DNA from 3 places in the Desulfosporomusa polytropa genome. Region 1 is predicted to be linked to each of the others. Evidence: riboswitches for the same ligand, from Rfam matches in the RefSeq annotation. Region 1 holds a riboswitch; each other region holds the start of a gene.
What was found. Region 1 has a riboswitch for cobalamin ahead of ACZ449_RS08430 (TonB-dependent receptor plug domain-containing protein). Riboswitches for the same ligand answer to the same signal wherever they lie in the genome.
Positions count from the first base shown of each region.

Region 2: linked by a shared signal. The riboswitch ahead of ACZ449_RS17200 (hypothetical protein) and the one ahead of ACZ449_RS08430 (TonB-dependent receptor plug domain-containing protein) in region 1 are both predicted to bind cobalamin.
Region 3: linked by a shared signal. The riboswitch ahead of ACZ449_RS17185 (nicotinate-nucleotide--dimethylbenzimidazole phosphoribosyltransferase) and the one ahead of ACZ449_RS08430 (TonB-dependent receptor plug domain-containing protein) in region 1 are both predicted to bind cobalamin.

Region 1 is NZ_AP042400.1:1,393,871-1,404,911, forward strand. It holds gene ACZ449_RS08395 (flavodoxin family protein) at 1-442, opposite strand, end outside; gene ACZ449_RS08400 (MerR family transcriptional regulator) at 490-1,326, opposite strand; gene ACZ449_RS08405 (hypothetical protein) at 1,495-1,824, shown strand; gene cobN (cobaltochelatase subunit CobN) at 1,991-5,710, shown strand; gene ACZ449_RS08415 (ABC transporter substrate-binding protein) at 5,737-6,723, shown strand; gene ACZ449_RS08420 (nitrogenase component 1) at 6,748-8,031, shown strand; gene ACZ449_RS08425 (nitrogenase component 1) at 8,021-9,307, shown strand; cobalamin riboswitch at 9,417-9,596, shown strand; gene ACZ449_RS08430 (TonB-dependent receptor plug domain-containing protein) at 9,773-11,041, shown strand, end outside.
Region 2 is NZ_AP042400.1:3,289,132-3,300,172, forward strand. It holds gene ACZ449_RS17200 (hypothetical protein) at 542-1,627, opposite strand; cobalamin riboswitch at 1,737-1,935, opposite strand; gene eutJ (ethanolamine utilization protein EutJ) at 1,946-2,761, opposite strand; gene ACZ449_RS17210 (hypothetical protein) at 3,031-3,342, shown strand; gene ACZ449_RS17215 (DedA family protein) at 3,381-3,977, opposite strand; gene ACZ449_RS17220 (nitroreductase family protein) at 4,028-4,660, opposite strand; gene ACZ449_RS17225 (gamma carbonic anhydrase family protein) at 4,682-5,230, opposite strand; gene ACZ449_RS17230 (DASS family sodium-coupled anion symporter) at 5,326-6,729, opposite strand; gene ACZ449_RS17235 (radical SAM protein) at 6,907-7,785, opposite strand; gene ACZ449_RS17240 (hypothetical protein) at 7,821-8,006, opposite strand; gene mobB (molybdopterin-guanine dinucleotide biosynthesis protein B) at 8,101-8,622, opposite strand; gene mobA (molybdenum cofactor guanylyltransferase) at 8,649-9,242, opposite strand; gene ACZ449_RS17255 (cytochrome b/b6 domain-containing protein) at 9,489-10,190, opposite strand; gene ACZ449_RS17260 (iron hydrogenase small subunit) at 10,203-10,514, opposite strand; gene ACZ449_RS17265 ([FeFe] hydrogenase, group A) at 10,527-11,041, opposite strand, start outside.
Region 3 is NZ_AP042400.1:3,276,669-3,287,709, reverse strand. It holds partial or broken gene ACZ449_RS17195 (IS3 family transposase) at 1-7, opposite strand, end outside; gene ACZ449_RS17190 (iron-containing alcohol dehydrogenase) at 294-1,451, opposite strand; cobalamin riboswitch at 1,710-1,910, shown strand; gene ACZ449_RS17185 (nicotinate-nucleotide--dimethylbenzimidazole phosphoribosyltransferase) at 2,029-3,063, shown strand; gene ACZ449_RS17180 (response regulator transcription factor) at 3,088-4,725, shown strand; gene eutS (ethanolamine utilization microcompartment protein EutS) at 5,026-5,367, shown strand; gene ACZ449_RS17170 (EutP/PduV family microcompartment system protein) at 5,374-5,805, shown strand; gene pduA (propanediol utilization microcompartment protein PduA) at 5,805-6,083, shown strand; gene pduB (propanediol utilization microcompartment protein PduB) at 6,108-6,899, shown strand; gene ACZ449_RS17155 (propanediol/glycerol family dehydratase large subunit) at 6,921-8,591, shown strand; gene ACZ449_RS17150 (propanediol/glycerol family dehydratase medium subunit) at 8,608-9,258, shown strand; gene ACZ449_RS17145 (diol dehydratase small subunit) at 9,279-9,797, shown strand; gene ACZ449_RS17140 (diol dehydratase reactivase subunit alpha) at 9,811-11,041, shown strand, end outside.

The DNA.
Region 1 (11,041 bases):
TTGTATGTCTAAAAATAATGTTTGCACTTTCTGTTGCACGTTCTAAATTTTTTGTATCGCCACCTGCTGAAAGTACTAACACACCTTTTTTCTCTTTGAGTTTAAATTCTTTGTTTTTACGTATACATCTTGAAACGTAAAATAGCTGTAATCTGCTGGCAAAGTTTAGAAGTTGACCTGTAAGTTCAGAGAAATATATCGGCGATGCTAATATTATATTGTCAACTTCATGCAGAAGCTTATACACCTCCTGCATACCATCATCTGTACAACACTCAGCGTGATTCCAGCAATATCTACAATCCATGCAGGGACTTATATTATCGTGATAAGTATGAATAATCCTTACTTCTCCGTTAAGATATTTTATCATTTCGTTCACTAAAGTCATTGCATGTCCGTTTTTTCTTGGCGAACCATTAATAACTAGTGTTTTCATCATATACTCCTTGTCATAAAGTATTAGTTAAAAGGGAGAAGATATATGTATTAGGAAGCGTATTCAACTTGAAAAGAAATTTGGTTGATATATGTTTTTGTGTCCTCAGTGATCCAATGGTTTTTTAGCGGCAAAACATAGACATTACTGATAATTATTAGACGATTGCGCTGAATAAAGTCCAGAATTTCTTTATATATAGATGTTGCTTTTTGATAATAAGTTCCTTCAAAGCGGATTGTTAAGTACAATCCTTCGGGCCGAACGAAGCAGTACTTCTTGGAAAAAGGATGAGAAACCGGTGTGAAATATTGCAGTGTTTTATTAAATTTTTCTGCAAAAAAATCATCTTTACCGACAATCCAACCAGTAGTAAATTCTTTAAAATGATTTTTTGAAAATGCTGTTTGATTATGTCTGGATAGAATCTTGATTCGCTCTCTTAGTGATGTGTCTTCAGTCAAAAATTCACTGACAAATAAAATTTTTTCTTGCTGAAAATTTAATTGAATTTGATTTAAGCGGGTTTTGCGGATTTTTTCTATCATTTTTAACGAGGATTGCAAACTAGTTTTAAGTTTTATTGTTTCTTCGATAATTTTATTGCATTCTCTTTCTTTTTCTTGGAGAATCTGCTCAAAATTTTCAAGACTGCGATTATGGAGATAATTTTTTATATCTTGAATGGAAATATTTAATTTTCGCATATTGAGAATAATTTCCAGTACGAGATATTGAGAAACAGAATAAAAGCGATAGCCGTGTTCATTTACAAATGCAGGGATCAATAATTCGTTTTTGTCATAGTAAAGTAATGTTTGCTTGGGAATACCATAGAGAGAAGCCAGTTCTCCCGCAGTAATGTAGTTTTCTTTTTCATTCGCCATATGTCATATTTCTCCTATATATATGTATTAGGCATACATGGATAAGTTGACAAGCATAATATCTGAGATGATTAGATTATATTATATTTAAGAGCAGATTGCTATTGACTGTATGACTACTATATAGCGTAGAATAAACAAAAAGATAAATTTTAATGAGGTGGAAAAATGATTACTGAAAAAAAACATCCTGAATATGAACTTCCCAATGATCCACATGCGAAGCATCGTCATGAAAGTGCAATGAAACATGTTCAATTTGCTAAAGAAGCAGGAAAATCTTCGGAAGAGATTCATGAGATTTTTCATAAAGTAATGAATTTTGACCCTAGAAATACAGAAAAAATTCCGCAAGATGAGGCCCACAAAAAATATCGTTATGCAGTAATTCATGCCCAAAAAGCAATAGAAAACGGTAAAACTCCGGAAGAAGCGCATAAAATATTCCATACTATTACCTCTGGAAATACCGAAGGACATGGTCATCATTCAAAATGATAGTATAGCAAGCTTAACGGAGAACGTGTACGGCTAGGTTCTTGAAGCAGGTATATTCTTTGTATAGGGCTTGAAAAACCACCCGTAACGGGTGGCTTTTTCTATTAATATTGAAGAATATCGTATAGAAACACAAACTCTAAAATTTAGGAATGGGAGTGAAAAAGTGGGAAAGATCCTGTTTTTTACAAATATTGAGCGTCAATTTTATTTATGGAACCAAGCAAGTGAAATGATAGAAAAACAAAAATTAGAGACCGTATGCAGCAGTAAAATGATTCAGGAATCGACACCTTGGGGGGAAGAATGGAAAGGAAAACTAGCTTCTGCAGATATAATTATTTTTCGCTGGATGGGAACAGGATTGGATTGTCGATTTTTGCGAAATGCTTCAAAGTTTATGCAGCAAAATAAAATTCGTCATCTTTTTTTGGTGGAAGATGTTGGCGACGATTTAGTGCAGTATGACGTTCAGCGGAAACAAGAAATTTTAATTCGACAGTATTTTACTTATGGAGGAATTGATAATTTTTATAATTGTATTTTATGGCTGAGTTGTGAATTTTGTGGAGAAAAGTGTGATTTTAAAGAACCCCATCTGTTGCCCTGGAATGGTATATATCATCCGGATGCTGAAACAATCTATCAAGATTTGAAGCAATACAAACGTGATTTTTATCAAGAGGGGCAATCTACAATTGGCTTGGTTTTTTATCGGGATGAGTGGATTTTAGGTGATTTAGGTTATCAAACTGCCATTATTCGTGAAATAGAAAAAAGAAATATGAATGCAGTCATTGTGTTTACGAATGGGCAGCCTAATCCGGACGTTAATGCACCGGGTATCCAAGCGGCTTTCGAAAAATATTTTTATGAAGATGGACAGGTTGCTATTGATGTATTACTAAATTGTATGAAATTTTCTTTAATAACAACAAGAGCATTAGAATTATCGGCTATTCAAGAATTAAATGTACCGCTGTTACAGGCCTATACTTTGAGGAGTTCTTATCAGGAATGGGAGCAAAGTACGGTAGGTATGACGCCAATGGAGATTTCTGTAAGCGTAAGTTTGCCAGAATTTGACGGAATTATTCATTCTATACCCATTGCAACAAAAGAAGAAAATGAGCGGGGACTTATTTCTTATGTACCGATTCCCGAAAGAATTTCGCTTTTGATACGAAAGGCAGAAAAATGGGCGCGATTACGCTCGAAACCCAGTGCGGAAAAAAAGGTGGGAATTGTATTTCACAATTATCCAGCCGTAAACTCGAATATTGGTTCTGCCGCTGGCTTGGATTCGCCGGAAAGTGTGCGCCTTTTATTGGCGGAAATGGCAAGGCAGGGCTATGTTATCGATCATATCCCCCAAGACAGTAAAAGTTTTATGGAAGAGTTAATCTCCCATGCTACAAATGATCGCCGGTTTATTACAGAAAAGCAGATTAGAGAAGCCGAAGGACAGTTAACCACTGAGCAATATTTGAATTTTTTCAAACCGCTGGCAGAAACGACAAAGGAACAACTGGAACGTGACTGGGGAAAGGCACCTGGTGATGTATTCAACTATGATGGGCAGTTATTGATACCAGGAACATTAAAAGGAAATGTTTTTATTACCGTCCAACCACCAAGAGGCTTTGGAGAAGATCCATCTAAACTGCTGCATTCTCCGGATTGTGCACCAACACATCATTATATTGGATTTTATCATTGGCTGCGGGATATATGGCAGGCTGATGTTCTGATTCATGTAGGTACACATGGATCTTTAGAATGGCTGCCAGGAAAAGGTGCGGGAATGTCTAGAAAATGCTATCCAGATATTTCTATTGATGATATGCCGAATATTTATCCTTATTGGATTACAATTGTCGGGGAAGGTGTTCAGGCAAAACGGCGCAGCGCCGCTTGCTTAATCAGCTACTTGACGCCACCCATGAGCCAATCGGGAACCTATGATGAACTAGAAGAATTAGAAAAGATAGTGGATGAATATTGTCATTTTAAAACAACTCAGCCAGACAATATCGCAACAGTACAAGAATTGATCAGAGAGAAAGTAGCGGCTGCTAACTTGGCAGAGGACATTCCAGAGAATCAGGAAGAAAGCTTTGACGAATATGTCGGAAAAGTACATGCCTATGTTACTGATATTAAGAACATGCAAATTCGGACCGGACTTCATATCTTGGGATGCCCGCCGCAAGATGAGGCGATGATTGAGTATTTGTTAGCATTGACACGTTTAGAAAATGGAGAAATTCCTTCGTTAAGACAAACTTTAGCAGCTATAGATGGATTTGAATATTATGAGTTGCTTGAAAACAGCAGTAAAATGATGAACGATGGTACAAAAACGTATGGTGCTTTTATTGATGAAATACAAGAAAAAAGTAAAGAAATTATTTTGATTTTGGCTAAAGAGCAGTTTAAGGCAGAGTCAGTGCATAAAATTGATCAATTATCTTGGGTTCGCAATTTATCGCAGGAACATTTAGACAAAGTACGTATTGTAGCAGAATATATTTGTAATAAGATTGTGCCGAATTTATTGAATACAACACAGGAAATTACGAATTTAATGGCAGCCTTACAAGGAGAGTATGTAGAGCCAAGCGCCGCTGGCGCGCCTACCAGCGGCGGAGCTGACTTGCTTCCGACAGGACGTAATTTTTATGGAATTGATCCCAGGGTCTTACCGACTCCTGCTGCATGGGAAATTGGGGTTAAAATGGGTGATGAAGTAATCTCCCGTTATATTGCCGAAGAGGGGCATTACCCTGAATGTGTGGGGATTGTATTATGGGCAGGCGCTAATATGCGCAGCCACGGACAATGTGTTGCTGAATTTTTATATCTGATGGGTTTAAGACCGGTTTGGCAGCGAGGCAGCATGCGAGTGATTGATGTGGAAGTTATTCCTATTGATGAATTGAAACGTCCGAGAATTGATGTAACAGGCCGGATTAGTGGCATGTTTCGTGATAGTTTGCCGGGAGCAATTACTTGGTTGGATAAAGCAGTAGACATGGTAGCTGGCTTGGATGAAAGCTTAGATATGAACTATATCCGCAAACATGTTTTAGCAGATGCAGCAGAATTAGAAGCAACAGGCGTAGATAAAGAAACAGCATGGGAGCAGGCGGCTTACCGTATTTTTGGTGATCCTCCGGGTGCATATGGTGCAGGAGTCGGTAATATGCTGGAATCTAAAAATTGGGAAACAATTGATGATTTGGCAAATGTTTATATTCGATTTTCTGGACATGCTTATGGCGCAAAAGGAAAAGGAGCGTATCAGCCGGAGTTATTTAAGAAAAGAATGGCTGGTTTGGAAATAACCATCAAAAATGAAGACAACCGGGAATGTCATATGTTAAGCTCAGACGATTTTAACGCCTATCATGGTGGAATGATTGCCACAGTACGTTCTTTGAGTGGTAAAGCCCCGCGTTCTTATTGCGGTGACAGCAGTGATCGCCAAAAGGTGCAGATGCGTAGTTTGCAGGAAGAAGTAAAGCGATTGTTTCGCGGTGAGGCCATCAATCCTAAATTTATTCAAGGCATGAAAGAACATGGATATAAGGGTGCACAAGACTTGGCAAACTTGGTGGCACACAGTTATCAATGGGATGCAACCAGCGCGGTACTTGAGGATTGGATGTACGAAAAGTATGCAGAAAAGTATGCATTTGATCCTGAAATTCAAGCATGGATGAAAGACGTGAATCCATGGGCATTGCAACGTCTGACCGAAGTTTTATTGGAAGCAGAACAACGGGGATTATGGAATGCAAAACTAGAGACAAAACAGGAATTGCAGAAATTATATCTGTCATTAGAAGGTGAATTAGAAGAGAATAGTGATGCAAATTCTTAAAAACGACTGTGCCATGGAGGAATTGAATGAAAAAAATTCTTGCTATTTTTATGCTAATGATTTTATTCATGCTTTTAGGGTGCGGCATAACTAATGATAAAACCACTTCTGTTGGGGAATCTGCTTACCAGGTGGTTGATATCAGGGGAACTGTTGTAGCGATGCCCGCCAAGCCCAAACGTATTGTAACGCTCTCGGCAAGTACGGATGAAATTATTTTGGGTATGCTGCTAACGGAAAATGTAGTAGCGATTAATGCACTTCTGGATGATCCCGTAAGCTCTAGCATTGTAAAAAAAGCTCAAAAAATACGAAATAAGATAAAAAATCCATCTTTAGAACAAATTATTAGCCTTCAACCAGACTTAGTGATTGTCCCTCACTGGGGAAATGCGGAAATTGTTGATGGCTTGCGAGATGTTGGCTTGAATGTTGTTGTGTGTAAAGGACCGCAGAGTGTTGAAGATGTTCGTGAAACAACAATGCTGTTAGCGAAGGCAATTGGTGAAGAAAGCAAGGGAATTCAATTAATTGCTAAAATGGATGAAAAATTAAAAGAAATTAAGAATAAAGTTGATAAAATCCCAACGGAAAAAAGGAAAACGATTATTTTAATTTCTTTGATGCCTTCTTATGGCGGAACAGGCTGTATTTTTGATGATATGTGTAACTATGCAGGTGTTGTAAATGGAGTGTCAGCAGCAGGTATTAAAAATGGACAGATTGTGGGTAAGGAATTGTTAGTAAAAATAAATCCAGATATTCTGATCTTGCCTGTATATAATGATCATGGAACTTTTGATGTGGAGGCTTTTCGCAAAGAATTTTTAGATGATCCAGCGTTGCAAACATTAACTGCAATCAAAGAAAAAAGACTTTATATGCCGAGAGAAGGTTATATTTATAACTGTTCACAAGATGTTGTTTATGGAATACAGGAAATTGCGTTTGCTGCATATGGAAATGATTTTTCTCAACCAGCTGATTGTCATATTTCGATATCAGGAGAATAGTGAAATGAGAGTGAAGCGATTATTATGATTAGACAGTCTGAACGAAAAAGCCCGGTGTACTGTAATTTAGGCAGTGCGTATTTAGCTGTTGCCTGTAACCCAGGGGCGGTTGTCATTTTTCATACACCCAAAGCATGTTCGCATTTAGCTTTGGGAAGTTACTGGAATATTAAACGGAGAGAATTTTTGAGAGATCCGGGGATGCTAGTACCTAAAAAAAACAATTTGTTTGTAACGGGAATATCGGATAAAGAAGCCATTTTTGGCGGTGAAGAAATTTTGCGTCAATGTTTACGTGATGTTATAAAAATGCCGGATGTTGAGTATGTCATTGTTGTTCCAGGGTGTACGGCCGGGGTTATTGGCGATGATGTTATTGCCATAGGAAAAGAAATTGAAGAAATTTCCAATATTCCGGTGATTGTTGTTCCTGGAGCTGGCTTTATGAGTAAACATTATATTGATAACAATATTAGAATGCTAGAATATCTGCTGGAACGGTTTGCCATACCAAAACAGGAAAAAACGCCAGCGAAAATTGCCATGATTATTGGAGAAAATGCAGCAACGGGAAATGAACATAATATTCAAGAAGTTAAACGATTGCTGGGTTATTTTGGCTTTCAAAAAATATTGTTTCCGCCTAATGCAACGACGAAAGCAGAGTTTTCTCTTATAACGGAAGTGGAATTAATTATTCCTGTTGGTATTTCGAGAGATCATTTTGAAAAATTGCAAAATTATGCGCAAGGTTTGGCGATACGCTATGATGCAAAGTTCTATCCTAATAATTATCCTAGCGGAATCGAAGGCACAAAGCAGTGGCTATTAGCATTAGGGAAACTGTTGCAGTGCGAAAAGACAGCCCAAACTGCCTGGGAAAAAGAAAAGAGAAAAATAGCTGATTTTCTAGAAGAAAAAGGTCATTTATTAGTAAAGAAAAAATATATATTTGTCATTGGACATCCTCGGCGGTATTTTGATGCCGAGCAGCATATTAAAACGTTAGCTGTCGCTGGCGTTAAGTTAGAAGCAGTCGTTTTTCATAACGATTTAACAAGTAAAGAAAAAGAAGACCATAGAAAACGTTTGGCGGAATTTACAGATGTGCCTTGTTTTGAGGAAAATAATTTAAAAGAATGGATAAACAAAGTTGATTTTACGCTTACGACGACTACTTTAATTGATATTCCACATCAATTATGCCTTGCAGTGCAACAAGTGGGGACTTGGGGCGTAGAAAATTTATATAAAAAAGTAATTGCAACAGTAGCAGATAAAGGAAGGAGAATACTGTATGAGTACTGAGCAAAGTATGGAGAAATGGCTTCCTTGTCAAAGCCGTTGTGAGCTAGCAGGTGCAGCCGCGTTTTTTCTCAGTATAGAAAATAGTGCAGTTTTAATTAATGGGCCTCGCTGGTGTGCGATGATTGCAGAACGTGAAATGGCCAGTGTTGAGAAAAAATATGAAAAACAAATGTTTTGTTCGGAAGTAAAAGAGTTTGATCTTTTGTATGGTGCAGATGATGCAATGTTGAATGCGCTTGATGAGGTGAAGAATGAATGCCAGCCTGAAGTGATTACAGTCTTAAATAGCTGTTCGGTTAGTTTGATTGGTGATGATATTGGGGGGATTTGCAAACGAGCAAAAATGAATTGTCCGGTAATTTTTATGGATGCTGGGGGGTTACATGGGGAGTTTTGGACAGGCTATCAAGAAGCGGCAAAGAAATTATTAGGAGAATTCAAACTTACTAGGACAGAATATTGTCAAACAAATCTGGTTAATATTATTGGCTGGTGTACTAGTTATCCAAATTGGAAAGGTGATTTGGAAGAAGTGAAAAGAATGCTCCGCATTGCAGGCATTGAGGTAGGAGTTTGCTTAGGCGCTGACGGAGTGCCAATAGAGGAAATAAAAAAAATACCGTTAGCAGCCTTTAATCTGGTTTTACATCCGGAATTAGGAGTTTCTTTAGCAGAATTATTGCAGGAACAACTTGGACAGGAATTTTTTATTGCGCCAATTCCCTATGGCATGCAATGTTCACTTGCATGGCTGAAGGGAATCGCATCAAAATTGGGGATAAATGTTGATTTGCAACAATTAGAAGCAGAAGTTGCAATTAATCAAGAAAAAATTGATGAGGCAATTTTTCAAATGAAGGGAAATAATAAAAACATAACTTTTGGAAATGTCTACATGGAACTTACTTATGGCCATGCCTATGGAATAGCAAAAGCGTTGCAAAAAGAGTTTCCCGACTTAGCACAAATTTTTTTGCGCATACAAGGACCGGCGGAGCAGAGTTATCCAAAGATTGAAGGAGTAAAAAAATGGTTGCATTTTGATAAATTAGAGATTGATGATGAGCAAAGTATTGATTTGGTTTTTGGTAATGTCCAGAGCAGACTTGAAATAGGACATTACCAGCAAGTTATTTTTAAGAACTTATTATTACCAATGCAGGGGGTCACTGTATATGAAAGACCTTATGCCGGAATCTTAGGCTGGAAGTATTTGTTGGCAGAGATCATAGAAAACTTTCAGACAATGGTCTATTTAAACCCAGTCTCCAGATAAACAGGAATAAAGTCTATTTTATAAAAAGGCTTGACTGTATGAGCAGTATATAGTTTATCTTATTAAGTAAAGTGAAATTTTTATTCTGAATGATTATATGTTTTAATTGAATATTTAAGAGAAAATAGGTGCCCGAAAGGGCTTAATAGGGAAATCGGTGAAGTGCCGATGCGGTCCCGCCACTGTAATGGGGAAGCAAATCCACAAAATGTCACTGAGAGATATCTTGGGAAGGCGTGGACGAGCAATGATCCAGAGCCAGGAGAACTGCCTATTTTTCATTTGCCAAAAATCCTACGAGCGATGGGATGGTAATTTAGGACATTAACAATGTTTATTTTGTCATGGAATCAGTGGCAAGTTTAACATATTGGTAATACTAAAAAGCCTTTCTCGAGCGTTGAGAAAGGCTTTTTAATATTTATTAATGCAAAGAGTGAAAATAAAAATAAGGGAGTTATGTTGATGAAAAAAATTTCAAAGAAAAAAGCGACATTGGCAATGGTTTCTGCAATTACACTTTCTGCAAGTTTCGTTTGGAGTGGTACAGTGCACGCGGAAGAATCAAAAGAATACTTTTTTGATGAAGTGGTCGTAACAGCAACGAAAACACCAGTAAAAGAATTTGATGCGAATGCCAATATTACTGTTATTACAAGTAAAGACATAGAAAAAAAGCATTATACAAATTTATCAGATGCATTGAGAGAAGTGCCAGGTGTTAGTATTAGCAACTACAGTTTGGCTGGGTATAATAGCAGTAATGGACTAAGAATTAATGGTGCGGAAGAAGTTGTTGTTTTAGTTGATGGTGTAAAAGTTAATTCCGCAGGTGCAAAGTTCTCTGCAACCATGTTTAACAACTTAGATAATATTGAACGAATTGAAGTGTTGAAAGGTTCTGCTTCTACCTTGTACGGATCTGACGCCAAAGGCGGGGTTATCAATATTATTACCAAAAAAGTAGATGGAAACAAATCTAAATTAAAGGTGGAAGGTGGAAGCTACAGTGCCGAAACTTATTCATTTATGAATGAAGGCCGTCAAGATGACTGGTCCTGGCGGGTTTTTGCACAAAAGAATTTGCTGGGCGACTTTAAAGATGGCAAAGGAGTTACGACACCGACAGCTTTGAATGCCGATACGACAAGCTTTAAACTTACAAAAGAGTTTGGCGATAAATCAGATTTGACCTTAACATATGATACTTATAAAGCTGATTATAAATTTATGTCTTTGTGGGATAAACGATTTAAATCTGGTAGAACAGATAATTATAATGGAAAATTGATTTATAATACTCGCTTTGACGACAGTACCACCAATCAATTTTCAATTAGCACTAATATGTATGATGATTTATATCAGCAAGATAGTGGTAGCCTATATGCAACAAAAGTTAAAACAACAAGAATTTCTGATCAGTTTACAAAAAGCTTTAAAAATATTCATGTCTTAACAACTGGATTTGAATTCACTGAAGACAAAGTAATTTCTTTTAATGACAAAAAATTAACGAATCGCGCACTTTATCTGCAAGATCAATGGAATATTACCAATCAATGGAAATTAACTGGCGGCGTACGTTATGATGATAACTCCGGCTTTGGTAATCACACTACTCCAAGTGTTAACTTAGGATATAAATTTAACAATAAAACCAATATGTATGTAGGGTATAGCGAGTATTTTATTCCGCCTTCCCCAACCAATTTATATAGTGTAAAATATGGT
Region 2 (11,041 bases), 1.9 Mb from region 1:
CCGGGAGGTTACGGGGAGTTGCCGTGAATTGCAAGGCCTAACCCTTGCAATTACTACGATACCGTTAACCCCTTTGCATACTTTGAGTACTTTGCGGTAACAATCCTTAAAATAGGCTTGGTTTTAGGCTATGGAGTTAGGTTTGTTAAACCACAAAGGACACAAAGAGCGCAAAGGGTTTCGAAGGGTAAGCGGTTTTACTTTTGTCATTGCCACAAAAGTAACAAAAGGTCTAGGCCCTAAGCCTCCAAAAGCTGAAAAGCCGGGCAATATTCCTAAAATCCGTAAACTCGCTACGCTCAAACAATACGGATTTTTTAACGGAATACCGCCCGGCTTTTCTCCTGCGGAACGCTTTTTCCGGCAAAGGCCGAGGGGGCTACGGGGAGTTGCCGGGCGTAAACAGTACGGCCGCCTGTGCCGGGTTTTGTACTTGACGCCCCTTGTTTTATAATGCCTCCGCGACTCCCAAAACTTATAAATTCATAAAAAAAGTAATGCCCTACAGCGAGAATGAACTGCAGGGCATTACTTTTTTGCTTTACATGCCAAACATACTAATAAGCGCCTTTACCAGCAAACCTGAAACCATCCCCATAAAGGGGTCAGCTATTGCTGTCACAGTCATAGTTACACCACCAATAATGGTATCAACACTACCCACGCCACTATTTAGTGCCAAGCTGGCATTGATGGGTACAGTTACAATAGCACCTAACACTAAGAGAAAGCCGGCAATGGATTCATTTGGTACATACTTTCCAATCTTGACAAGTAACCCAGCCGCCAAAATAGCAGCCATACTGACCATCATTAAAACTCCTGACGCTAGTGGATGCGGCGCAGCTCCGGTAGCTGAAATGATAGCCTGAACTGGCGCACCGCCAAAAAGTGAGGATACGATATCAGCAATACTGCTGATAATTGTCAGATAATCAAGATTCACTTCCGTCTTGGCTAAGGTCTGCGCCGTAATATTACCAAAAGCGATATTGGCACCAATATTCAGAGCACTTAAGCCTAGCGCCCCGCGAACCACATTTTTCGTAAAGGACAGCTTTCGCATAACAAACCGTTCACGCCCCGGTTCAACCGCCAGCTGCTGATTCCGTTTTAACCAAACACTAACCAGCGACGAAATAGCAACACAACTAACAATAGCATAAATAAGTTTATCAGCTGGATTTGGGGTAATATAATAACTTAAAAGAGCTGCAATTATAGAACTACTACCCACAATAGGATTTCTTACAGTCATTTCCACAGCAACCTTGGCTAAAACTATCCCTATACCGGCCATCATGGCATATGTAATCACCGGACCAATAAAAGCAACGATAACTTTAAACAGTCCTAACAACCCGACAGCAAGCAAAATCACGCCCTCAAGAAAAACCATCGAAATTCGTTCCTGCACAGTACGCCCCATGGTTCCTACCAGCGTTAACGTCTCCGCCTGAAAAGAAATAGGAGCCACAACCCCTAATACCCCACAGCCGATGGCGCCAATAATAAAACCAGCTGCCGTCGGAACAGACGCAAAACCGAAGGTCAAAGCATATAAACCTCCTGGTATGGCGTTGATTACTACTCCCAGAGCTACAATCAAATCCTGCATACTCAACATGTTTACCCCCTATTTTTTTTGCGCCAAACATAAATACTCCTAGCCCAAAAGGGCTAGGAGCTTACTATTCATAATCCTATCCTTCTGGTATTACCCCTGGCGCGGAGGTAAATAACAGCCAATACAGGCAGGTCTCCTGGCTTACGGATCGTAAGAATACCTCACCTTCCCGGATTCTCGGTGGCATATTAAAGGTAATCTTCCCCGATTACAGTGGCGCGACCGCGTCGTTTAAGGATTTTCCAATCCTTCCGAACTTCCCTATTCTCCTCTTAAACGTAAGAGGCACCTGTATGGTGGCGTTATTAAGTTCTATTTTTAACCAAACATAGCAATTCCGAGCGGTGTCACCAGCAACGGATGTGGCGGAACATGCACCTGCCGGCCAAACGCTTTACCAAACTCGGTTTCAAACCCCTGCAAATATGCAGTACCGCCCACTACATAAACAGGATAATCATCAAACTCTTCATATCCGATTAACATATTTTTAACCACAGTTGCCATTTTTTCCACAACCGGCAAAATGACCGGCATAATTTTACGGTGCTGAGTAGAATCGCGCTTCAGCAATTCAGCTTCTTCAAAGGATATCTTATAAGCACCAGCCAAAACTAAAGACACATGTGTACCGCCTGTTGGTTCATCGGCCGTAAAAACCAATTCCCCATTACGTAACACAGCAATACCGGTGGTGCCACCACCAATATCTACCACAATACCATGCGTAATTCCCAACGCCTCCGCTGCTGCCACCGGTTCATCTACCTGGCAAACTGGTTCCAAACCAGCCCCGGCGATAACATGACCACAGGCCATCGCGTTTCTTCCTACTGTTCCCGGGGGAATGGCAGTAGCTCCTTTATCTAAGGTAATTCCCATCCGTGCTTCGATCTCGGCCTTCAACTCTTCAACAATAACCATGGCTCCTCGAAAGTCAACAACCAAACCATCCTTAACCACCGAAGCCCACTGCATACTCCCTGCCACCGGGTTACCGGCCGCATCAGTAACAACCAGCACAACATCGGCTGTTCCCAGATCAACCCCGACCTTGTAAGGGCCTGGCAGATCGGCTACCGTTTTGGTTTCAATCAATTCATGCAATTTATGAATCTTCTCATAAGCTTCCACGCATTAGCCCCCCCCCCTAACCACCTGCATTACTTAGGTTTATAGGTATTTGCTTTCCCTAAAACTCAGGCAAATATCTGTTACCATAACCATAATTTTATTACCTGTATTTTACTATCCCCTTACACGCTTGTATATAGTAGATTCTTGTCTTTTTCTGTTGCTAAAATAATTAACGCTTATTACAACTGGTGTAATAAGATTGCCTTGTCTCTCCCGCTCGTAAAGGCTATAATAAGAATAGATAGTTTTAAAGGCAGGTGTCAGCAATGGAGAATACAGAATTCCTGCGAGCCATCAGCGCTATTATCAAAGAAGAAATTAAACCTATTACCCAACGCCTAGACAACATGGAAAAAGATATTATCACCATCAAGTCAGATATGGCCACTAAAGCCGATATTACCCGATTAGAAAATAAAATTGAGCAATATGGCGAAGTCCAGCAAAAGGACATCTATCACCTGCTCCAATTAACCAGTAAAAAGATTGATACCATTCATGAAGATTTAAAGTCCTTGGCAGAAGTCACCGGCGAACATGAAATCAAAATTCGTTCTCTTGCCCGCCGTCCTGTTTAAAGGCAACCAAGTAATTAGCCCGGCCTCAATGTGCCGGTTTATTTTTTTGCACAAAAAAGCAAATACCAGATTAAAACTACGATAGCCACTACGCCTATAGCTAACATACCAATAGAATTACCTACACCAGCTATCTGTTGCCAATTATACCCCAATCCAATCCCCAGATAGATAAGAGCACCACACCAAACAATTGAACTAAAAAAAGTCCCGAAAATATAGTTCTTACCATTCATCTGAACAAAGCCTGCGGAAATAGGGATAGCGCCGCGGATGACCGGCAGGAGCCTGCCGAAAACGACGGCAGAAATGCCGTATTTGTTAAGCCATTTCTCAATAGTCATCAATTTAGACTCAGCTGGCATAAACAGGGAGATATGTCGCGCTACAATTTTTGTTCTACTAAAAAAGCCAAGTCCATAACTAATAACAGCCCCCAGTAAATCTCCCGTCGCAGCAGCCGCAATGGCAGGAATTATTTCCAATTGTCCGCTAAACACTAAATATCCGGTAAACCCCAAAGTTAATTCTCCTGGCAAGGGCAGACCCATACCAGTAAGCATCATAGCTGCAAAAATAGTAAAGTAGCCATATGTATCTAGCTGATCAAGCACTGCTTGTGCTACTTGTTCCATTGTCGAATTACCTAACCTCCACTGAGTAATAGATACATTGCTAATGTAACCTAGATAAAAGTCAATACGTCCTCCACTGGTTTTCGCGGTGGTGCTGATAATTTATCAGAAGCTGGTACTCCCAGCGGTGTCATGGCAGCCAAATAATAGCCTTCTTTCCTAAAACCAATATATGCTGAAATCTCCTCAGCAGCATGCGTCGGTCCGGTCATCCAGCAAGTTCCATAACCTCGATCGGCAGCAGCTAACAGCAGATTTTCCAGGGCAGCTGCGATATTTTGAATTCCGGGATTGGGTTTAGCATATTTTACGGCCTCTTCGCACGGCATAATGCCATCAGCCAATAGCATATCAGCAATAGTGTCATATGGACCGGCATACACAAGAACTAGCACAGGTGCAGCTTTGAAAACCGTTTGATAGGGTAGGCTCGCTTTTAACCCCTTGATTTTTGCCTCATCACATAAATAGGTGCATAACTCGGCATTCTTTCGCTCAACAATCCGCGCAATCTCGTCAATCTTCTCCTTATTGGTGATAACAACAAAATGCCAATTCTGCTGGTTTTTTCCCGAAGGTGCATAAGTGGCAGCTTTAATTAATTCTTTAATGGTTTGTTCAGGGACTTCTTCCTTGGTAAATCGACGTACACTATGACGCTTGTAAATAAAATCAAGATCCATAACAACTAACCTCCTTAGCTATTAAATTATTTTTTCACCTTTATAGCGTTCACCGCCAGCGTCAGGCATAAATTTATACCGCTCACTCCACAAAGTCTTATATTTTACTGCCTGAGCGTGAATGCTGTCCCATTCCTCTGGTACAAATCTCACCACTTTACCAGGAACGCCAACCACTAGGGAATGAGGAGGAATGATCTGGTTCTCCTTGACTACTGCTCCGGCAGCAACAATGCTGCCTTTACCAATCACCGCACCAGTTAGAATAATAGCCCCCATGCCAATTAAACAATGCTCTTCTATAATACAGCCGTGAATAACGGCATTATGTCCAACAGTAACATAGTCGCCAATTAGTGTTGGATGATCATCGGCTACATGCACAACAGTATTATCTTGTACATTGCTGTAGCAGCCAATTTCAATCTGATTTACATCTCCCCTGGCAACAACATTCACCCACAGACTGCTAAATTCCTTCATTATAACCTTACCTATAACCTTAGCACCATCTGCAATAAAAGTTTTCTCAGCAAGCTTGGGACTAATTCCTTCAAATTCTGCAATCATTACTACATCTCCTTATACGGGAACGATCATAAACATCGTCATTTCTGTATTTTTCAGTTTACTATACAATATTATCCTATCAAAATAACGTACTACTAATACCATAATCCAATTAGCCGCCAATACCCAACGCCGACTGTCAAATACAGCGCGGCATGCAGCAAGGTAATCACTGTACCAACAAGCCACCAAGTCTTTTTATCATTATATCCCTTTTCCATCAAGAATGGCCCTAACGCGTTGCCATAATGAGTCAGTGTACACGAAATAATCATTAAATAGGCTAACACAAAAAAGGCCGGATAGCGGGGTACATCGGTAGCCGCTACAAACGAAAAAATAAGTGGTGAAAAGGCTACCACATAGCCAGTATAGGATACAAAAAAATAGTGTGGCACAATGGCCAGCGCCGCGACTAAGAGCAAAATCGAATAGGCCCCCAGGCCAGCGGTCGGCAACATTAGTTTGATAACACCGGCAAACCAAGTAAAAAATTCCAACTTGGTCAGTGCCACTGAAAAGCCCAAAATAGCACCAAACCAGATGAGAAGTGACCACATTTCTTTGGTTTCAGCCAAGTCCTCCCAATCGAGAACGCCAGTGACCAGCATAAGCGATACACCAATAAAGGCGACCAGCGTACTATCCACTTTGGTTATCGTACCTGTAGACCATAGAATCAATATCGTGAAAAATATTCCAATCGCAGTTAACTCGTTCCTAGTAATACAACCCATGCCTGACAATTCCCGGCTAGCTCTTGCTCGCACCTCGACCATCGAGGCAGACTCCGGCGGGCATAGCTTAGATACAATATAGGGTGTCAACAAAAAACCGATAAACCCTGGCAGCGCAGCCAGGGTCCATAATGGCCAACTAATACTTATGCCTAACACATCCTGAGCTAGCTTAACATTAATCAGATTTGGCCCCATCCCAGTCATGAACAACCCGCCTGAAAGCATACTGGCATTAAATGCCAGCAAAGTAAAATAGGCACCGGTTCGCTGTTTACCTTCCAGACTAGAACTGCTGGCATTAATAACCCCCTCAGCCAGTGGGTACACCAACCCGCCTGTCCGGGCCGGTGAAGACGGCGTACTAGTAGCTAGTATCATATCAATAAAACTTAAAATGTAACCAATCCGCAGTGTTGTTTTGCCGAAACGACAAATTAACCAAAGTCCAACCCGCCGGGTAAGTCCGGACTTTTTCAGGCCGACACCAATCATCATGGCCACTAGTGTCAGCCACAGCATTGCATCAGTATATCCAACTAATATCGCTTGAATGGGTAGAACAAATATACTTGCCAATGTTGTAATAACCAATAGCAACGTCGGTTCAGGACATGGTTGTAAAATAAGTCCTAGTATTAAAGCAACAAAAACACCAAATAAATGCCACGCCGTTACGCTTAAGCCACTGGGGGCCGGATAAGAAAAAAACACTACGGCAACACTCAACAAAACGGCAATTTTGGCAAAGCGTACTTTCACATACTCATCTCCTTACATAAAAAACTTCTTTAATACTACCACTTTCTCTCCCATGTTACAAAACCTTTTTACTATTACTAGTTTACTCCTTGTCAAATAACGAAAACAGGGCCATGCAGCCCTGTATATGTTAGACAATTTGTTTAATTCTAATAACTATTGACCAAAATGGTGCTATTACACCTTTTCGGTATCTCGTGACCGGAGCTGGGAAACGTCTTTATTATCTATAATCTGAGTAAGCGTTCGCATAAGTTGGTCTTTATCTTCAGGCAGCAAGCCTTGCAAATAAATACAGTTAGATGGATGAAGCGATGTAATACCGGAATGATTCAACTCCATATCTTGAATCATTAAACGCATCTCTTCCAATATTTCCATTTTTTCCGGGACTTCAAACTCGCCTTGTTGGCTTTTCTCATAGAGCTCGGTTCCTGGCTGCACTATAATCGTTAGCATTCCTATATAATCTGGCTGTATCTCATTACAGATTTGAGCCGTATTCTTTGCATGTTCCTGAGCTTTAGGCGTTTTTCCAGCCAGTCCTACAATCACAGTAACAAATAAATTGATACCCGCCTCTTTTATTTTTCTCCCTGCTTGCACCATTTCCGTGCGGCTGACTCCTTTTCGTATATCACGAAGAACTTGCTCATCTCCGCTTTCTACTCCCAAGTGAGCCTCAACTAGCCCGTGTTTTTGAAGTTCTTCCAATTCTGCGAGCGATTTATCTAGTATGCTAACTGCGCTCGCGTAAATTCCAACATATGTAAGAGTAGGAAATGTATCATATAGACAATCTAAGATCGTTACCAAGTCTTCTGTTGGCATACTTAGAGCATCACCATCTGCAAGGAAAACTTTTTCGATATCACCATAATATTTTTTTGCAAGCTCAATATCTTGCAATATTTCATGTAGTTCACGAATTCGATATTTTTTATTTTTGTACATATAGCAAAATGTGCATTGATTATGACTACAACCAATCGTACACTGAAGTATGTAATCATCCCCTGCTATATGGGGGCTGTAAATATCTCCTTCATATCTCATAATGAATCTCTTCTCTCCCCACAATCAAGCACCGATTAATTATTTGTTACTTTGCGCACATACATAAACTTAACTTTTGCTTTCTTCGGTTTATTTCTAAACAGCATGCTATATACCATTTTCTTAGCATTTTCCGGACTATTCGTTTCTACTGTATTCATCATTAAAAAAACCTCACCTGCAGTTGGGAAAACCCGATACTTAACTTCATATGTTTCCATAGTACAACACCTCAATCAGATATTTTTAGGACTCAGCTACAAATTGACCTGCTTATAATTTTATATCATGCAAAACCTAGAGACTAGGATGATACTACACAGGTTTAGCGGCTGAAAAATTTTTCATATACTGTAAAACTTCTTTGACAATTCCTTCTACATCATTAATATCGTAGCAAGGAACGCCAATATTCCATTCAACATCACTAGCTATCGCGACCAATTCCTTAGCACTACACAATAACTCCTTATGAACCTCTGAGCGAAAAACTTCAATTTTAGGCTTATCACTACGCTTAAAACCTTCTGTAAGTACTAGATCCACACCAGAAAGCATTGCAATTACTTCATCAAGTTTTTTCTCTTCTTCCACTTTTTCAATGATAGCAACTTTTTCAGTTGAAGATATTGCAACAATATCTGCACCTGCCTGCGCTAGTTTCCAAGTATCCTTACCTGGTTTATCTATCTCAAATTGATGAGCATCATGTTTAATAACGGCAATTTTGATTCCCTCGTCTTTGAGCCTTTTTATTACTTTTTCCAATAAAGTAGTTTTTCCTGATCCTGATGATTTAGCAACAAAAGATATTACAGGCGTAAACTGGTTATTCATTTTATCATTGCGCTCCTTTATTATAGCTAACTAACCGGTTTATGGATCTCGCCAAGACAGGATAAATCTTCTGGTGTATTCAGGTTACAAAATATTTCTTTAAGGTCTCCGATCTGCCCTAAATCGCTTTCCACTATTTTACAGACTCTTACATCGGGGTAAAATCTGTATACTTGGCTAACACCTGCTTGTAAACACTGTTCGATGGGTTTTATGCAATCGCGGGAATAGACTGCGCAAAGTGGTTCCAACCGGTTTCTTATCTCGGGAACTACTACGTCATAGCCTGCTTTTCGCTCCAGCAAATACCTGGCTAACTCTTCTGTAAAAAATGGCATATCACATGAGACAATAAATGAATACTGATGCTTTGCGACCATAAGCCCTGCGTGCATTCCGCCAAGTGGTCCCATACCCGGGTAGCTATCTGGAACCTCCACAATTCCCGGCAAATCATATTTTGCCGTGTGGTTACTGGCAATAATTATTTCATCCACAAAACCTCGCAATTTTCGCACAGTACGCTCGATAAGAGTTTCATTTTTAATTAATAGCAGTGTTTTATCACGCCCCATGCGTGAGCTACGTCCGCCTGCCAAAATTATACCACTTACCGCCATAATAGTCCCCCTAACCCATTGATTGTATTTCCATTATATTTTTGCAGGGGGTGTTTTACAACACACCACCCACCTGCAATTTTTTTACGTTTTGTATATAGATCTGTTCAAAACAGTGAACTACTTCTGTTCCATTTTATCTTAGCGTACGAGTCAAGACTCCCGCCTCTATAGGCGGCGTCAGTTCAGGTGGAGTAGACTCTCCACCTGAACCCCCGATGTTTCAGCTTGGCTGAAACGAGTTCACTAACGTGCATGCTGCTGCCCTGTAACAGGCACAGACGCAGTTACTTTTACTCGTACAATTTCGTTTTCAACCCAAACCGGGTTGTGATGCTCAGCCTCATGAAGTGGCTGAGTTCCGTCACCAAACATGCACAAGAACTCGCCCCAATTGTAAATGCCGAGGAAGATATGGGCAAATACACTCAGCCCCAGGACGATACCAACCACCAAGTGCACCATATCAAACCAGTACATGGCTGCTTTAGGAGCTACTGGCAGGAAGGCGTATAAGGCCCAACCAGTAACAATCAACAGTATACCACCAAACAACATCATAATTCCCATTTGTTTTTGGCCAGAGTTCATTTTACCCATCGGCGGTACCGGAATGGTTTTGCCTAATAGAATTTTCTGCGGATAGCCACCGCAAATCTTCATCCAGGCCATATCCCGCTCATCAAAGGTAAATATTCGACGAGTAAAGGCCACAATTCTGTCCAAAGCAAAGATGGTGTAAAAAATACACGATAACGTAAGAACGCAGGCACCAACAATATGGATTTGCATAATCAAATTTTGCAGATCTTCACCAAATGGTTTTAGCCAAATAAAAAATCCGGTAATGGCTGCTGGTAAAAAACCTATTATTAATCCCCAGTGAAATAGCCGCGAGATAAGAGGGTGCTTGAGTACCCGCGGTCCATGTTCATCATGATCACTCATCAATTATCCCTCCTACCCTAATTTCGTTCTGTCTACATACTTAGTATGAAACAGTTCTTCGGCCAAATTACTGAGTGGATTCTTGGCAAATTTTTCGTACACATCAGTAACTGCCTGATTGTTATGACTCTGACGGATTTTTGATTTTACATCATCGTTATAGATGCCTTGTGCCCGCATCTTGATGTATTTTGTGCGGTCTTGTACCAAATCTGTTGCAACATAGGCCCCAGTCCATAGGATGGCACCGGCTACACCCACGATTCCTATGAATTCACGCCGTGAGACCTTGACGGCCTTTTCTATATAATCATACTGCGCCATTGTGTTCCCTCCTTATGACCAAGGCAGTACAGCCTTGGCTTTATCCAGCCAGGAAGTACCCATTGGATTGATTGGCTGACCACCGCCATTAACACAGCCGGCCGGACAATTCATGATTTCGATGAAATGATACGGTGATTTACCAGCTTTGACTTCTTCCAATAGCGGTTTCACGTTTTCTTTGGTGCCATGAGCTACTGCTACTTTCAAGGTAACTTCTTTACCTGTTTTCACATCTTTCATGGTAACACTGGCTTCCTTTACGCCTTTGAGACCGCGAACAGGCTTGAATTCAAGCACATCCAGTTCCTTGCCAGTGATTACAAAATAGGCTGTCCGTAAAGCAGCTTCCATTACGCCGCCGGTATTAGCAAAGATCGTACCTGCACCACTGTACTGGGCCAAGGGATTATCCTTGTCAGTAAACTCAGCAACAGTCTTAAGATCAATATTTAACTTTTTAAACAAACGGGCTAAATCCCGGGTAGTGAGCACTACATCGATATCAGGATAGTTCCCGGTTCTGC
Region 3 (11,041 bases), 1.9 Mb from region 1:
TACTCACTAAAATTCCGCCTCCGGTAATTAATAATTTCATTATATACATTTATTCGTTCTATGAACATACAAAAACCCCGATACGGACTTTATAATAGTGTCCATTATCGGGGTACCGGTTCACGTAGCGAGTTTACGGATTTTAGGAATATCGCCTGGCTTTTCAGCTTTTGGAGGCTTTGGGCCTAGACCTTTTGTTACTTTTGTGGCAATGACAAAAGTAAAACCCCTCTCTTCGTATTCCATTGATTGAACTTTAAGCCAAAGGAACGCGTTAGCGGTTTTCTTTAAGCCTATAAAATTGATTGGTAGATATCTTCGATATCTTGTTGTGAGCCCTGGCGGGGGTTGGTTTGGCAGCAGACATCCTTAAGCGCATTTTCTGCCAACAAAGGTATGTCTTCCGGTTTAAAGCCTCGTAGTTCCGATAGTCTGGCTGGCAGGCCCAAATCTTTATTAAGCTGCTGCACTTGGGCGACAAATTCGTTGGCGCTTGCCTCTGATGACTGGTTGGTAGTATTGATTCCGGCAGCGCGGGCAAGATCAGCATATTTAGTAATGGCGGCTGGCAGGTTATATTTCATGACAGCAGGTAATAAAATAGCATTGCACAGGCCATGGGGCAGATTGTAAAAGCCGCCCAGTTGGTGAGCGAGAGCATGTACATAGCCAAGACTGGCATTATTAAAGGCAATGCCAGCTAGGTATTCCGCGAAAACCATGGCTTCTCTAGATTTTAAGTCGCTGCCATTGTTATAGGCAGTACATAAGCTACCGGCAATTAACTCAACCGCCTTTACTGCTTTGCAATCAGTTACCGGACTGGCATTTGTCGATACATAAGCTTCGATGGCATGGGTTAAGGCATCCATGCCGGTAGCTGCAGTGAGACCAGGTGGCATGCCCAGCATGAGTTCGGCGTCGCTTACCGCAATGATAGGGGTAACATGCCAATCGTTAATGGTCATTTTTACGTGTCGTTTCTCATCAGTAATAACGCAAAACCGCGTGAGTTCACTGCCTGTTCCGGCTGTCGTATTTATGGCAATAAGCGGTGCAGCTCGTTTTTTGGATTGGTTCAAGCCCTCGTAGTTGGCAATTTCACCGTCATTGGTAGCTAAAAGAGCGATGGCTTTAGCGCAGTCATGAGGGGAGCCGCCGCCAAACGATATCAAGAAATCACAGCCATTATCCCTAAGTAATTTTAAACCATAATTTACTTGGTCGACTGTTGGGTTAGGCGAAACGTCCTTATATATGATATAAAAAATCCCCTCAGTAGTAAGTAAGCTCAGAAGTTTGTCAATCAGTCCAGTATCGACAAGAATTTTGTCGCTGACAATTAGAGCTTTTCTAAACATCATTGGTTTTATATAGGCGACAATTCGTTCCATACAGCCTGTACCTAAGATGCTAATAGGTGTCATAAAATATTCATGGATCTTTTCCATAAGACGATAGCCTCCTTATACATCGGTTCACCAAAGAGTAGCATTGTTTTATAGTTTGTGCAAGGATATAGCGGCGTAATCGAGAAACGTTAGCAAAAAAACAACAAATCATAACAAGGGATAACTATCTCGTTTTACGTAAAAACTATAAAATAGAACTTTTTGGACTAAATATTTCAACATTTTGCGAATCGTGCATAGGCTAACAGGAGAACAGGTTTACCTGTAGAATACGATAAATATAGAAATTAAAATTTAATAAATTTCCACCATACAGGTGCCTCTTAGTAAGTTAAGAGGAGAATAGGGAAGCTCGGAAGGATTGAAAAATCCTTAAACGACGCGGTCGCGCCACTGTAATCGGGGAAGAATACTTTTATTATGCCACCGGCAATCGGGAAGGCGAGGGTATTCTTATGATCCGTAAGCCAGGAGACCTGCCTGTTTTGGCTGTTATTTACCTCCGCGCCAGAGGTAGTACCAGAAGGACAGGATTTATGAAAACCATAACCCTGGCCCTTTTGGGCTAGGGTTTATTTTATTATTGGCGCAAAACATGAAAATTGGAGGCGTAAACGTGAATTATCAGGCAAAAGTAAACAATTTAGTTGATGGTGCAGCAAAACCAGTAAACAGCCTAGGCTTATTAGAGAAAATATTCAAAAAAATGTTATTGGCTTGGGGTACGATGCATCCAGAAATCAAACCCTATCACTTGATTTTTGCTGCTGATAATGGTGTTATTGAAGAAGGAGTGGCGACTTGCCCAGAGGAAATCACCTACCTTCAGGCGCAAAATATGGTAGACGGGCGAGCTACTATTAGTTGTTTTTGTCAAGCCAATAATGTGCCCTATTCTGTCATTGATATCGGAATAAATAATAAAAAGATAGCAGGTATTAACCGCAGAGTTGTTGCTGGTACAAAAAACTTTATGAAAGAGGAAGCCATGACGCTGGCTGAATTTGAACAGGCATGGCGTGTAGGGGAAGAGATGGCTGGCTATGCCATTGATACGCAAGGTGCAAACTTAGTTTCCTTTGGCGAAATGGGAATTGGCAATACCACTACCTCCTCAGCCGTTTTGCATGCCATGACCGGAATCTTACCTGAATTTGTTGTAGGGTATGGCGCTAGTGGACCAGTCAATGAGATTGTTAAAAGAAAATGTGTTGTAGTAGCTAAAGGCGTTGAACGCCATCGGGAAAGCTTCCGTAGTATTGAAGATATTTTGCGTTGTGTTGGGGGCCTGGACATTGTTGCTATATGTGCGGCTATGATTGAGTGTGCAAAACGCAAAACCCCCTTTGTCATCGACGGTTTTATTACTGCCGTCGCCTTTGCCTGTGCTTCTAGGATTAATAAGAAGGTAGAACATTGTGGGTTACCCTCGCATATGTCCAAAGAGCCGGGTATGTCTTATGCGATGCTGTTAGGCAACATATTAGCTGATGATATACCTATCAGGGCCAATATGGGGTTGGGCGAGGGAACTGGCGCGATATTGATGGTTGCCATGCTTAAAACCATGACCTATACTATGTATAATATGGCAAAGCTTTCGGATTTTAATTTAAGTACACCAGAACCGCAGCAAGTGGCAGGTATGTAGTGAATTATATAGGGAGACATATGTATGTATACACTGTTGATTGCCGACGACGAACAATTAGAACGGCAGGCTTTACGGTTTATCATTGAACGTAATTGTCCAGAAGTGCGCATTATCGCTGAAACCGGGGATGGCAGAAGTGCTGTAGCTATTACTGCAGCTGAAAAACCGGACATTGTGCTTATGGACATTCGTATGCCAGAGATTAGCGGGCTGGATGCGGCTCGTGCCATCAGGGCAACGTTGCCTGACACAACCATTATCATGTTGACGGCCTTTGATGAATTTAACTATGCTAAAGAAGCTCTTTCATTGGGTGCAGCAGAGTATTTGTTAAAGCCGCTGCGACCTAAAGACTTATTGCAGACGTTAACGGCTGTTGTAGAAAAAATCCATCGGAGAAAGTGCAAAGAGCAGGAAGAAGTTGAACTCAAAAAAAATCTCGATCAGGCTATGCCGTTTATCAAGAATTCATTTATCCATGACGTGATTTCCGGCAAGGTTACTGATTTAACCAACTTTCGGGATCGGGCTGGTTTCTTGGGGATCAAGGCTGATTCTGGTGTGATTTTGGTAGCTAATATTGATAATTTTAAACAGCTTACCCGCAGGGCATCCGAACTGGAAAAACAGGTGGTTAAGCAGCAGGTATATCAGCATGTTTGCGAAATCGCTGGCAAAGAAATACTGGTGGTACCTTTTGGCGGCGATGAAATCATTATTTTTATCGGCTATGAAGGTGATATCGACCCAGGGCAAGTCGAACAGCAAGTCCGGGAGTTGGCCGGAAAAATCAGGGATGATATAATTCAAGTAGGCATTAGCTTAACAATTGGCATTGGCCGTTATTATAACGACCCGCTGCAAATTCATAAATCATACCTTGAAGCGGTCAGTGCACAGCAACAAAAATTTTATATAGGCGATAATCAAATTATCCATATTGATGATGTGCCGCACCTAAACGTTGCTTCCTTTCGCTATCCCTTTAATTATGAACGCAATCTCCTAGATAAAGTTCGCTGTGGTGAACGGCAGCAAGCTAAGGAAATTTTGCGGCAGCTTTTACAGGAAGTCTTTACAGCCAAAGCCAGTATGGAGACGGTAAAGGCGTGTGTATTGGAACTACTGATTGTATTATCTAGAGCAGCTGTAGAAGGTGGGGCCAATCTCGAAAAATTAACGTTGCTCAATTTTAATTGTATCAATCATTTGATAAGCTGCACAGACAGGGAAGAGGTGCGGTGCTGGATTCTGGATTCACTGGATCAATTCATGGATAATATGCTAGAGAACCGCAGCAGTATGAACGTAAGACTAATAAATAAGGCTTGTGCTTATATAACAGAAAACTTCCATAAAAGTATTTCTTTAGATGAAGTTGCACAAACTGTCCATTTAAGCCCCTACTACTTCAGCCGCATTTTTAAAGCAGAACAGGGCTGTAACTTTGTTGAGTTTCTGACTAAGGTTAGAATTGACAAAGCGAAACTTATGCTGCAGAAGCCGGAAATGACAGTTGTTCGTGTGGCTGCTGAAGCTGGTTACCAAGATGCCAGTTATTTTTGCCGGGTATTTCGTCAGGAAGTGGGGGTTACACCCAATCAATACCGTACAAAGCTTAAGAATAGTAAACTAAGTTCTGAAGTCTTAAAAGGGTAGCAATAAATTTTTAGAATATAACGAAAAAATACTGTCATAATATAAATATCATATAGAACTTGAATACATACAAAAAAGACTGTGAGAAACAGTCTTTTTTTGTTTTCATTCGCAAAAACACCAAGATAGCACAAAGAAATACCATGAGATGAAAATAAGAGCTGCTTCTTGAAGAGTGGTTTATCCGGAATACAGGCAAATATGTCCTGTGGTTACGCAAGTTCGTCTCAAGGTAAACTTGCAAAAAAATCTAATTATTAAGAGGAGTCAAAAAGACAACAGAATTGTGAGGTAGGGGTCATGCTCCAAGAAAAGCCGAGAGTAGTACAGGAATATGTGCCTGGTAAACAGGTAACATTAGCGCATCTTATCGCCAACCCCAAAAAAGAACTGTGCGAAAAACTGGGTATTGTGGATAAGGGGGCCATTGGTATCTTGACAATTACTCCTTGTGAAGCAGCTATTATTGCAGCCGACGCAGCAACCAAAACAGCAGCAGTCCAAATTGGATTTATGGATCGCTTTACTGGTTCTGTAGTTATTACCGGCAATGTCTCGGCTGTTGAGGCAGCTTTAAAGCAAGTCGTCAACTTATTATCTGAGGGTTTGGGTTTTTCGACCGCCAAGCTGACAAGGTCGTAGCAGCATATGATTATGTTGGTCGGACCTGTAGGTGCAGGAAAAACATCATTAATTAATGCCCTTAATAATGACTGTAACAAGGCTGAAAAAACATCAAGCATCTGTTTTACTAACGGAGCCATCGATACACCTGGTGAATATGCGCAAATGCCGCGTTTTTACTCGGCTTTAGCCGTGACAGCTACTGAGGCCACGTTAGTTCTAATGGTTCAGGATGCCACAGATTGTCGTATCACACTCCCACCCGGGTTTACTGCCATGTTTCCGCGACCGGTAGTAGGAGTAGTCACAAAAATAGATGCCCCTGGGGCTGACCAGGAAAAAGCCAAAAACCGTCTTTTACAGGCAGGAATCAAAGAACCTTTTTTTTGTGTTTCTGCGTATACCGGAGCAGGTTTGGCTGAATTGACAGAATATCTCATGCGAAAGGAGGTGTAATTATGAGCGAAGCGTTAGGCATGATTGAAACAAAAGGTTTAGTAGGAGCCGTTGAGGCTGCTGATGCCATGGTAAAATCAGCTAATGTCATTTTAGTAGGTTATGAAAAAATTGGTTCCGGTTTAGTTACTGTGATGGTGCGTGGTGATGTTGGCGCCGTCAAAGCTGCGGTTGATGCAGGTGCTGCTGCTGCCAGAAATGTGGGAGAGGTAGTATCTGTTCATGTAATTCCCCGTCCGCATACTGATGTTGAGAAAATTCTTCCTACAGTTAAATAGCCATAATTTTGGAGGTGTAATTATATGCAAGACCAGTTGATCGAAAAGGTCATGGATGAAATTAAGAAACGTATGGAGACAGAAGCTCAGGCAGCTCCAGCCCAGGAAGCCGTGAAGGCAGCCTGCAACCCCGGTATTACCGAGTTTGTTGGTACTGCCATTGGTGATACGGTAGGTTTGGTTATTGCCAACGTTGATCCTATGTTACATGAAAAAATGAAACTTGATCCTAAGTATCATTCTATCGGTATTCTCGGTGCCCGTACTGGCGCCGGCCCGCATATTATGGCTGCTGATGAAGCAGTAAAAGCCACCAATACCGAAATCGTAACAATTGAGCTTGCCCGTGATACCAAAGGTGGCGCAGGTCATGGTTGCCTGATTATTTTCGGGGCTGAAGAAGTATCTGATGCTCGTCGGGCCATAGAAGTGGCTTTAAAAGAACTTGACCGTACTTTCGGTGATGTATATGGTAACGATGCCGGTCATCTTGAGCTTCAATATACGGCCCGCGCCAGCTATGCGATTAATAAAGCCTTTGGCGCACCTATCGGTAAATCCTTTGGCCTAATTGTAGGTGCACCTGCTGCTATCGGTGTTTTAATGTCTGATGTCGCCGTAAAAACGGCCAGCGTTGAAGTTGTCGGTTATGCCAGCCCTGCTAGTGGCACTTCCTTCTCTAACGAGGTTATTCTTCAAATCACTGGTGACTCCGGTGCTGTACGTCAAGCGGTAATTAGTGCTAGAGAAGTAGGCAAAAAAGTATTAGAAGCTATGGCTGGTCCGGCTCCATCCACGACAAATCCATATATCTAAAAATACAGGGGGGAAATTGAGATGAAGAGATCAAAACGTTTTGAGGTGTTGGAAGCCCGCCCTGTAAATCAGGATGGTTTCGTAGTCGAGTGGCCGGAAGTTGGCCTGATGGCTATGGGCAGCCCCAACGATCCTAAACCCAGTATTAAGATTGAAAACGGTAAAGTAGTTGAAATGGACGGTATTCCTCGCGCCCAGTTCGACTTTATCGATCAATTTATCGCAGATTATGCTATTGACACTGGCATTGCTAATAAAGCAATGGCTATGTCTGATGTTGAAATTGCCAAAATGCTTGTTGATGTCAATGTATCCCGGGATGAACTTATTAAGATTATTCGTGGCTTGACGGCAGCAAAAATTGTTGCTGTACTTAACACCATGAATGTAGTAGAAATGATGATGGCTTTGCAAAAAATGCGGGCCCGGAAGATTCCTTCAAATCAATGCCATGTTACTAACCCGCAAGATAATCCAGCACTCATTGCTGCCGATGCTGCTGAAGCAGCATTACGCGGTTTCGATGAAATGGAAACAACAGTAGCTGTTGTTCGGTATGCACCGTTTAATGCTTTGTCCATATTAGTAGGTTCCCAAGTAGGTCGTGGTGGCGTACTTACTCAATGCGCTCTTGAGGAAGCAACCGAATTGCTCTTAGGCATGAGAGGCATCACTGCTTATGCCGAAACTATCTCGGTATATGGTACTGAAAACGTATTCGTAGATGGTGACGACACTCCTTGGTCCAAAGCCTTCCTGGCCTCGGCATATGCTTCACGCGGTCTTAAAATGCGCTTTACTTCCGGCACTGGTTCTGAAGTACAAATGGGTTATGCTGAAGGCAAATCGATGTTATACCTGGAAGTTCGCTGCATTATGCTGACTCGTGGCGCTGGGGTCCAAGGTCTCCAGAACGGTTCTGTAAGTTGTGTTGGCGTACCTGCCGCTGTTCCTTCCGGTATTCGCGCTATTCTTGGTGAAAACCTAACAGCTGCAATGCTTGACTTGGAAGTTGCTTCAAGTAATGACCAAACCTTTACCCATTCCGATATTCGCCGTACCGCCCGAACTCTGATGCAAATGTTGCCAGGCACTGACTTTATTTGTTCCGGTTACAGCGCAACTCCGAACTATGATAACATGTTTGCCGGTTCCAACTGGGATGTTGATGACTATGATGACTGGAATATTCTCCAACGCGACCTTATGATTGATGGCGGTCTCAAGCCGGTATCTGAAGAAGACGTTATTGCTATCCGTAGTAAAGCGGCTAAAGCTATTCAGGCAGTATTTAATGAGTTTGGTTTCCCGGCTATTACTGATGCCGAAGTGGAAGCTGTTACTTATTGCCATGGCACCAAAGAAATCATTAAACGGAATGTTGTTGAAGACCTGAAGGCTGCCGAAGATATGATGAAACGTGGCATTACTGGTGTAGATGTCGTAAAAGCCCTTGCCAAATCCGGTTTTGCTGATGTTGCTGAAAATGCACTAGGTGTTCTTAAACAACGTATTTCTGGCGACTATCTCCATACCTCAGCAATTCTCGATAAAAATCTTAACGTTATTAGCGCTGTAAATAACAAAAACGACTACGCTGGGCCGGGAACAGGCTATCGCCTCAGCAAAGAACGTTGGGATGAAATTAAAGACATACGCCAGGCAATAAAACCGTCTGATTTTGACGTTTGATTTAGGAGAAAGGTGGATGGAAATGGAAATTAACGAACAATTGATTCGCGAAATAGTAGGGCAGGTTCTTGCCGGCATGGCGCAGCCTGGAGCTCCTAAAACAGCGGCCGCAGCAACCGGACGTCCCATGACCCTCGTGGAAAAAGGGGAAGCTCGTCCAGGTACCCGATCAGACGAAGTTATCATAGCTTTGGCTCCGGCCTTTGGCAAATATCAGAATAAAACTATCGTAAATGTACCCCATAGTGATGTACTCCGCGAAATGATTGCAGGCATTGAAGAAGAAGGCGTGCATGCAAGAGTAATCCGGGTTCTCAGAACCTCTGACGTAGCGTTTGCTGCTCATGACGCTACCAAGCTTAGTGGGTCAGGTATCTCTATTGGTATCCAATCCAGAGGCACTACGGTAATTCATCAAAAAGGTTTGCCGCCGCTGAGCAATCTCGAATTGTTCTCACAATCCCCATTACTCGATCTTGAGGCTTATCGGCAAATCGGTAAAAATGCCGCTCAATACGCGAAGGGTCAATCCCCTACCCCAGTACCAACTAGAAACGACCAAATGGCCCGGCCTAAATACCAGGCTATTGCAGCAGTACTTCATATTAAAGAAACTGAGCACGTAGTTCCCGGCGCTAAACCGGTCGAACTTGATGTGCAGTTTTAACTAGGCGGAGGTGAAAATAAATGTCAGAAAATAAAATGTTAGAAGATATCGTTCGTGAGGTATTAAAATCTATGGCTGGTGCTCCCGCTTCCCAAGCAACTACCTGTCAGGCTCCGGCATCAACTGGCCTTTGTCCTGAACGTGACTATCCGCTAGCTAGCAAGCGTCCCGAACTGTTAAGAACTCCTACAGGCAAAACATTGTCAGATATTACCTTAGATAAGATTATGAGCGGCGAGGTAAAATCCGAGGATGTTCGTATTACCCCGGAAACTCTTAGAATGCAGGCAGAGATTGCTGATGGCGTAGGCAGATACCAGTTTGGCGATAACCTGCGTCGTGCAGCTGAAATTGTTGCTATTCCGGATGATCGTGTTCTGGAAATTTATAATGCAATGCGTCCCTATCGTTCCACTAAACCAGAATTACTAGCTATTGCTGAAGAACTGGAAGTAAAATATAACGCAAAAATTAATGCCGCTTTAGTGAGAGAGTCCGCAGAAGTATACGAGCGCCGGAACCGTCTCAGAGCGGATTAAGGTGGGAATTTTCATGCCTATTATTGCAGGCGTGGATATAGGAAACTCCACAACTGAAGTGTGTTTGGCCCAAATTGAAGCAGGTCAAATAAAAAAATATGTAGCCAGCAGTATTATTAAGACAACAGGCATCAAAGGAACACTGGCTAATGTACCTGGTATTATTATCGCGCTGCAAGAGGCGGTAAGAACTGCTGGACTAAGCTTGAACGAGATAGGTCAAATACGGCTTAACGAAGCGACGCCGGTTATTGGTGATTTGGCTATGGAAACCATCACGGAAACCATTATCACCGAATCCACCATGATCGGGCATAACCCATCTACTCCCGGGGGAATTGGGTTAGGTGTTGGCATGACAATCACCTTTAGTCAGCTTGCCGGGAGTCAACCGGGGGCGAAAGTTATCTGTTTGATTCCGAAAGGCATTGATTTTGAAGATGCTGCGCGTGGCATTAATTCTGCCCTGAAGCGTGGTGTGGCCGTACAAGGTGCGATAGCACGGCAAGATGACGCTGTGCTTATCGCAAATCGGTTGAAGCAGGTAATACCTGTTGTTGATGAAGTTACTTTAATCGAAAAAGTTCCGGTGGGTATGCTGGCTGCTGTTGAGGTGGCTGAGGCTGGGCAGACGATTAAGACTTTATCTAATCCCTATGGAATTGCTACTGTATTTGATCTTACACCAGAAGAAACGAAAATGGTTGTACCCATTGCCAGAGCTTTGATTGGCAATCGCTCAGCCGTTGTTGTCCGTACTCCTGAGGGTGATGTAAAAGCTCGCTCCATTCCAGCTGGTTTCATTACTATCGTAGGGCAAAAGGGCAAAGCCGATATTGATGTCGAAGCAGGTGCAGCCGCTATCATGGAAGCCGTGGAACGAGTGCAGCCGGTTGTTGATGTACAAGGTGAAGCAGGTACTAATGTGAACGGTATGTTGGAAAGAGTGCGGCAGGTAATGGCTGAACTTACCACCCAGCCGCTAGCTGACATGAAAATCCAGGACATATTAGCTGTTGATACCTTTGTACCGCAAAAAGTACAAGGCGGTTTAGCCGGGGAATTTGCGCTGGAAGGTGCGGTAGCATTGGCTGCTATGGTTAAGACCAGTCGCTTGCCTATGCAGCAGATCGCCAACAAACTTCAGGCAGAACTGGGAGTAAGTGTCGTGATTGCTGGTGTTGAAGCCAACATGGCAATTCGCGGTGCCTTAACCACTCCAGGCACAGATACACCGCTGGCCA